Methylorubrum extorquens: one gene and its partner. Each later gene encodes a partner of the first gene's protein in a complex. Links are inferred from orthologs where the notes say so. Each region holds a gene or a part of one and is shown in the gene's direction. Other genes may lie near its edges.

What was found. The genes of interacting proteins can lie anywhere in the genome.
Region 2: the proteins of trxA (region 1) and J2W78_RS11530 are in contact, whole or in part, in an NMR structure (PDB 2IPA), measured with the Bacillus subtilis proteins. The link is inferred for Methylorubrum extorquens from one-to-one orthologs.

Annotation. Positions count from the first base shown.
Region 1 is NZ_JALJXF010000001.1:1,358,480-1,361,190, reverse strand. The notes cover bases 1-2,677. They hold trxA (thioredoxin), read left to right. Parts: upstream 1-1,017; coding sequence 1,018-1,338; downstream 1,339-2,677. Other genes in these bases: J2W78_RS06605 (outer membrane protein), read right to left, coding at 1,474-2,361; J2W78_RS06615 (PQQ-dependent sugar dehydrogenase), read right to left, coding at 1-676. UniProt on the Bacillus subtilis protein: Participates in various redox reactions through the reversible oxidation of its active center dithiol to a disulfide and catalyzes dithiol-disulfide exchange reactions.
Region 2 is NZ_JALJXF010000001.1:2,438,396-2,443,026, reverse strand. The notes cover bases 1-2,859. They hold J2W78_RS11530 (arsenate reductase ArsC), read left to right. Parts: upstream 1-1,095; coding sequence 1,096-1,623; downstream 1,624-2,859. Other genes in these bases: J2W78_RS11520 (arsenic transporter), read left to right, coding at 2,085-2,859; arsC (arsenate reductase (glutaredoxin)), read left to right, coding at 1,623-2,048; J2W78_RS11535 (ArsR/SmtB family transcription factor), read left to right, coding at 744-1,103; arsH (arsenical resistance protein ArsH), read right to left, coding at 1-693. Outside these bases: more of J2W78_RS11520, read left to right, coding at 2,860-3,380; J2W78_RS11515 (MFS transporter), read left to right, coding at 3,388-4,560. UniProt on the Bacillus subtilis protein: Catalyzes the reduction of arsenate [As(V)] to arsenite [As(III)]. In vitro, can dephosphorylate para-nitrophenyl phosphate (pNPP).

The DNA of each region.
Region 1 (2,711 bases):
CGGAGCGCTCGCCCACCGTGACGAACAGCTTGCCGTCGGGCGCGAAGACGAGGCGCGAGCCGAAATGCTTGTCGCCGTCATAGGTCGGCATCTGCCGGAAGATGACCTTGACGTCGTCGAGCTTGGCCTTGCCGTCGCTCTCGATCAGCTTGGCCTTGGCCACCGTGGTGCCGTTGCCCTTGTCGCGCGGCTCGCTGTAGCTGAAGTACACCGTGCGATCCGCGGCGAAGCTCGGGCTGAGTGTGATGTCGAGCAGGCCGCCCTGCCCCTTCGGATCGACCTTCGGCACGCCGGCCACCGGCTGACCGACCGTGCCGTCCTTGGCGACGATGCGGATCTTGCCGGCCTTCTCGGTCACGATCATGCGCCCATCGGGCAGGAACTCCATCGCCCAGGGGCTTTCCAGGCCTTTGGCCACGACGGCGGTCTCGAACTCGGTCTTCTGCGCGGGCTCCGGCGCCCGGGTCTGGTTGGGCAGGAGCGGCTTGTACTCGGTGTTCGGCGGCTCCTTCTCGGCGACCGACGTGCCGGCGCTCGGCGCGGCCGGCGCCTGAAAGGATTCACCCTCAATGCGGGGCGAGCGCGTCTCCTGTCCGGACGGCTGCTGAGCGAAGGCAGGGGCATCGAGGCCGAGGGCCGCAACGGTGGCGAGCAAGAGGGAAAGGGTGCGCGTCACGTCGATTGATCCTTGTGCGGGTCGCCGATCTTGCCCGCCAAATGGGGCGCAGGCGGCCCACGGCGAGGGTTGGGCTGTGCAAGGGGCCGGACTCGCAACGGGGTTCGTCACGAAGCGCGGCCGTAGGCAGGGATGCCGGCAGGGGGATTGCGGGGACGAACGCAGGCTTATCCATGTGGGTTCGGCCTGCCAGACCTGCGGCCGGGGCGGGATGCCTTGACCGGGCGGTCAGGCGTCGCCAATTCTCGCCTCACCGTGAGGCGCCGAACCCGCTCTCGGTGCCCTCTGCGCAGGGGCCCTCCATGCACCCGCGTGGGACCCGCGTGTCGAAAGGACCTACGATGGCGACCGTGAAAGTGACCGATGCGAGCTTCGAGCAGGACGTTCTGCAGTCCGCCGAGCCCGTCGTGGTGGATTTTTGGGCGGAGTGGTGCGGCCCCTGCCGGCAGATCGGCCCGGCGCTGGAAGAGATCTCCGTTGATCTCCAGGGCAAGGTGAAGATCGTCAAGGTCAATGTCGATGAGAACCCCGGCATCGCCTCGACCTACGGCATCCGCTCGATTCCGACGCTGATGATCTTCAAGGACGGCAAGCTCGCCAGCCAGAAGGTCGGCGCTGCCCCCAAGGGCGATCTCTCGCGCTGGATTCAGGCGAGCGCCTGACACAACCCGAGAAAGCCCGGCCGCGAGGCCGGGCTTTTTTCGTGTCTTTGCGCACGTGATGGCGCGCGAAACGCAAGAAGCCCGGCCTTGCGGCCGGGCTCCCTGGTTTCGAGACCCTTTTATCGAAGGTTCGGCTTAGTAGCTGCCGAACTTGTAGTTCAGGCCGGCGCGGACGACGGCGAACTCGGTGTCGTTGCGGCGCGAGGGGCCGGAGACGACGACCACGCCCGGGGAGGCCGTGGTGATGACCGTGCCGGCGTTGTTCACCGCGAAGGCGCCGTTGAGGGCACCGCCGCCGCGATCGAGGTTCACGTACAGACCTTCGACCTTCAGCGTCACCGCCGAGGAGCGGAAGAAGTTCAGGAACGAGTCGGTCGGGAGAGCGTACTCGACACCACCGCCAGCGGTGTAGCCGGTGCGGAAGTCGTCGGTCGAGGAGTTCGGCAGGCCGAACTGACGGCCGCCGCCGGCGCCGTAGGCGAAGCCGCCGGTGCCGTAGAACAGGACGCGGTCGAAGGCGTAGCCGAGGCGACCGCGGACGGTGCCGAAGAAGTCGAGGCTGGACACGCCATTCGGGCTGAACGCCTGCTGCGCGGCAATGCCCGGGAAGGCCGGGTTGCTGTTCACGACCGAGAACTGGTTCCGGTTGCGGCCGAAGTCGACGTACTGAGCGTCAGCCTCGATACCGACGACGACGCCGGAGCCCGGGGTGAACTGGTAGTTGTAGCCGATCTGACCACCGCCGACGAAGCCGTCGTTGCGGTTGTTGCCGCCGAAGGCGATGACGGCCGTCTGGCCGGGACGCACGAGGCCGGTCAGGCTGTTCACGCCGACGACCGGAGCCGCACCGTTGTCCTCGACGCCGAAGCCGTAGCCGGCGTTGAAACCGGCGTAGAAACCGGTCCAGGTGAACACCGGGATGGGCGTGAAGACCGGCGGAGCGGCGCGGCGCGGCAGGTCGGCGGCGGAGGCCGCGGCGGTCAGCGCCGTGAAGGCGGCGAGAGAGGTGAGAAGTTTTTTCACTTGTTGATCCCCAGCAGAAACCCGATCGCCCACAAGCTAGACCATTTCCTTGACCTGAGATGTAGCGAACAGGCCACACCCACGGCGCGACAAACGACCCGGCGAGCGGTTGCATCCGGTGCGCTGGGAGGCCGAAACCAGATTTACGTCGTCCCGGCGATCAGGATGCACAGATCGCCGAGACGATGCGCAGAGACCGTCGCGTCCGTTGCAGGATTCGACAGGTCACGGGCTGGACGACGGAAGGTCGGCGAAGACTCTTTCGTCGGGCGGCGGCAGAGCCGGCACCCGGCGCGAGGCGCGAATCGCTCCCGCCCCGTGTGGTTTGCCGACCGATGGCCTTGCGGCGC
Region 2 (4,631 bases), 1.1 Mb from region 1 along the record:
GCGCTCTTTCCGTTCGGAGTAGCGGTCGACGAGATAGGAGGAACGCTCGCGGGTCAGGAGCGTGAACCTGACCAGTTCCTCACAGACGTCGACCACCCGGTCGTAGAGCGGCCCCGGCTTCATCCGACCGGCGTCATCGAACTCCTTGTAGGCCATGGGCACCGAGGACTGGTTGGGGATGGTGATCATCCGCATCCAGCGCCCGAGGATGCGTAGGCCGTTGACGGCGTTGAACGACTGCGAACCGCCGGAGACCTGCATCACCGCTAGGGTCCGGCCTTGTGTCGGGCGCACCGAGCCCTCCGACAGGGGGAGCCAGTCGATCTGGCTCTTGATCACCCCGGTCATGTTGCCGTGACGCTCGGGACTGACCCAGACATGCCCCTCGGACCAGATCGAGAGGTCGCGCAGTTCCTGGACCTTGGGGTGGTCAGCGGTCGCGTCGTCCGGCAACGGCAGGCCGTGCGCGTCGTAGATCCGCACCTCGCCGCCCATCGCCTCCAGGAGGCGTGCGGCCTCGTAGGCTAGGAAGCGGCTGAACGACCGCTCCCGGAGCGAGCCATACAGGATCAGGAAGCGTGGGGCGTGGGTGAACGGTGCCTGCACCTGCAGGTCGGTCGCCGTCGGCACTACGAAGTGCCCCTCGCTGATGTTGGGCATTCCGTCGGCGAAGAGCTGTTGCGGCTTGTCCAAGACGTTTCGTTCCTCTACATTTCAATGATGGTTGAGATATTGACATCATGATGGACGAACGGCAAGCCGTCGCCGCCTTTGCAGCCCTCGGCCAGGAGCACCGCCTGCGCGTCGTACGCCAACTCGTGACCGCCGGCCCCGAAGGCATGGCGGCCGGCGCGCTGGCCGAGGCGGTCGGCGTGTCAGGGACCAACCTGTCGTTCCACCTCAAGGAGCTCTCGCATTCCGGGCTGGTCACGTCCCGGCGCGAGGGTCGCTCGATCATCTACAGCGCGGCCTACCCGGACCTGTCCGAGCTCATCCAATTCCTGATGCGCGATTGCTGCCAGGGCCGACCCGAGGTCTGCGCCCCCGCCGTCGCGGCCCTCGCCGCCTGTTGCCTGCCTACCGGAGACACCGCCCATGCCTGACCACGTCTACAACGTCCTGTTTCTCTGCACCGGCAACTCCGCTCGCTCGATCCTGGCGGAGTCCATGCTCAACAAGGAGGGCCAGGGACGCTTCCGGGCCTTCTCCGCTGGCAGCCAGCCCAAGGCGGACGTGAACCCGCTCGCCGTTCAGGTTCTGAGCGAGACGGAATACCCGACCGAGGGGCTGCGCTCGAAGTCCTGGGACGAGTTCGCCGGCCCCGATGCGCCGGTCATGGATTTCGTCTTTACGGTCTGTGACAACGCCGCCGGCGAGGCCTGCCCCTACTGGCCCGGCCAGCCGGTGACGGCTCACTGGGGCATCGAAGACCCCGCCTCGGTCGAGGGTACGGACCTGGAGCGCAAGACGGCCTTCGTGACCGCGCAGCGCTACCTCAAGAACCGCATCTCGGCTTTCGTGGCGTTGCCGCTGGCCAGCCTCGATGGGGTCGCCCTGTCCGCTAAGGTGCGCGAGATCGGCCAGCAGGCCGGCGCCACCTCGCCCCGCGCGGAGGTCGCGTGATGGACGTCGTCATCTACCACAACCCGGATTGCGGCACGTCCCGCAACACCCTGGCCTTCATCCGCAACGCCGGCATCGAGCCGCACGTGGTCGAGTACCTGAAGACGCCGCCGAACCGGCTCCTGGTGCGACAGCTTGCCGAACGCGCCGGCGTCACGGTCCGCGATCTCCTCCGCGAGAAGGGAACGCCCTACGCCGATCTCGGGCTCTCGGACCCGAGCCTGACGGACGATCAGCTTCTCGACGCCATCGCCGAGCACCCGATCCTGCTGAACCGCCCCCTGGTGGTGAGCCAGAAGGGCGTCGCCCTGTGCCGGCCCTCGGAGAAGGTCCTCGACCTCCTGCCGGCCCAGCAGGGCGAGTTCGTCAAGGAGGACGGCGAGCGCGTCGTCGACGCGCACGGGCGCCGCGTCGCCACCGCCTGATCCGCTCCACGTACCCAAGAACAAGAAACGGTCCCGATGCTCGCGCTCGCCATCTTCGTGGTCACCCTCGTCTTCGTCATCTGGCAGCCGAAGGGTTTCGGGATCGGATGGAGCGCCCTCATCGGGGCCGCTGTGGCGCTCGCCACCGGGGTCATCAGCCCCGGTGACATCCCTGTGGTCTGGCACATCGTCTGGGACGCCACCTTCACCTTCGTGGCGCTGATCATCATCTCGCTGCTCCTCGACGAAGCCGGCTTCTTCCATTGGGCGGCGCTCCACATCGCCCGCTGGGGCGGCGGCCGGGGACGCCTGCTGTTCCCACTGGTCATCCTGCTCGGGGCGGCCATCGCGGCGGTGTTCGCCAATGACGGGGCGGCCCTCTTGCTCACCCCCATCGTGCTCGCGATCCTGCTCCGGCTGGACTTCAAGCCGGCGGCGGCGCTGGCCTTCATCGTCGCCTGCGGGTTCGTGGCAGACTCGACAAGCCTACCGTTGGTGATCTCGAACCTCGTCAACATCGTCTCGGCAAACTTCTTCGACATCACCTTCAGCCGTTATGCGGCCGTGATGGTGCCTGTGAACCTGGTCTCGCTCGCCGCGACCCTGGTGGTGCTGTGGCTGTTCTACCGGCGCGACCTTCCAGCCACCTACCCGGTGGCCGAGCTCGAAGCGCCGCGCCACGCGATCAAGGACCCACTGGTCTTCCGAGCGGCCTTCCCGCTCCTTGGTCTGCTTCTGGTCGCCTACTTCGTGACGGCACCGTTCGGCGTGCCGGTCTCGGTCGTCACCTGCGCGGGGGCGCTCGTCCTCCTGGCGCTGGCCAACCGCAGCCGGGTCATCCCCATCCGCAAGGTCCTGACCGGGGCCCCCTGGCAGATCGTCCTGTTCAGCCTCGGCATGTACCTCGTGGTCTACGGCCTGAAGAATGCCGGGCTGACCGACTACCTGGCGCAGGGGCTTGTCTGGCTCTCGGGCTTTGGCCCATTCGTCGCCACCATCGGGACCGGGTTCGCCGCCGCCATCCTATCCTCAGTGATGAACAACATGCCGAGCGTGCTCGTGGGTGCGCTCTCCATCCAGCAGGCTCCAGATCTCTCGCCCCTGATGCGCGAGCTCATGGTCTACGCCAACGTCATTGGCTGCGACCTCGGCCCGAAGTTCACCCCCATCGGGAGTCTGGCGACCCTGCTCTGGCTGCACGTGCTCGACACCAAGGGCCAGCACATCACCTGGGGCCAGTACATGCGGGTGGGTCTGGTCATCACGCCACCGGTGCTACTCGTCACACTGGCCGCCCTGGCGCTCTGGCTCCCCATGCTCGGGGCTCGGTAGCGCGCCGATGGCCTCGGCTCGCCGCTGGCCCGTGATCTCGGCTCTGGGCGTCGTCCAGATCCTGACCTGGGGCTCTTCGTTCTACCTGCTTTCGGTGCTGGCCGCTCCGATGACGCAGGACACGGGATGGCCCTTTGGATGGGTCATCGGCGGCCTGTCCCTTGGGCTCCTCGTCGCGGGCTTGGTCTCGCCACGGGTCGGAGCGTTCATCGGGGAGCACGGCGGCCGGCCGGTGCTGGCCTTCGCCGCCATTGCCCTGGCGCTGGGCCTGACGGGCCTTGCACTGGCCCCGAACGTTGCGGCTTACCTGGCGGCTTGGCTTCTCGTCGGTCTGGGCATGGGCACCGGACTCTACGATCCGGCCTTCGCCACCCTCGGGCGTCTCTACGGTGCCGAGGCCAGGCCAGCCATCACCACGCTTACCCTGTGGGGCGGTTTCGCCAGTACGGTATGCTGGCCGCTCTCGGCGTTCCTGATCGAGCAGGTGGGTTGGCGGGGGACCTGCCTCGCCTATGCCGGGCTGCACCTCTCGGTCACGTTGCCCCTCGTTCTGCTCGTGATCCCCAAGCCGCCCATACGTATCGTCACACGACTGGCAGGCGCGAACCCCGCCATCCGGCTTGAGGGACGGGAGCGTCGTGCATTCCTCCTCATGGCAGGGGTGCTGACCCTCGGGGGCACGGTGATGGCCATGGTCTCGGTGCACCTCATCACCCTGCTCCAGGCCCGTGGTGTGGCTCTCACCTCGGCCGTTGCCTACGGCGCCCTGATCGGACCGGCACAGGTAGGCGCGCGCATCGTCGAGATGGCTGGCAAGGGCCGGCACCATCCCCTCTGGACCCTGACCGCCGCCATGATCCTGGTGGTCTTGGGGGTCGCGATGCTGACGGCCGGCCTACCCTTGGTCGGGCTGGCGCTGGTCCTCTACGGGGCCGGCAACGGGATCTATTCGATTGCACGGGGTACGGTCCCCCTGGCCCTGTTCGGTCCCGAGCGCTACGCCGCGCTCGTCGGCCGGCTCGCCCGTCCAGGGCTGGTGGCGCAGGCGCTGGCACCCTCCGTCGGAGCCGTGGTCCTGGCCCAAGGTGGCGCGAACGCCACCTACGCCCTGCTCAGCGTCCTCGCCGTAGCGAACGTCGCGCTTGCCCTATCCCTCTGGCGCGTCCGGCCCCGAACCTAGCAAGCCGACGGTTGCCGTGACCCAGTCCCCGATCAAATCCTTGCCTTCGAACCGGTTCATGCCTATCGACG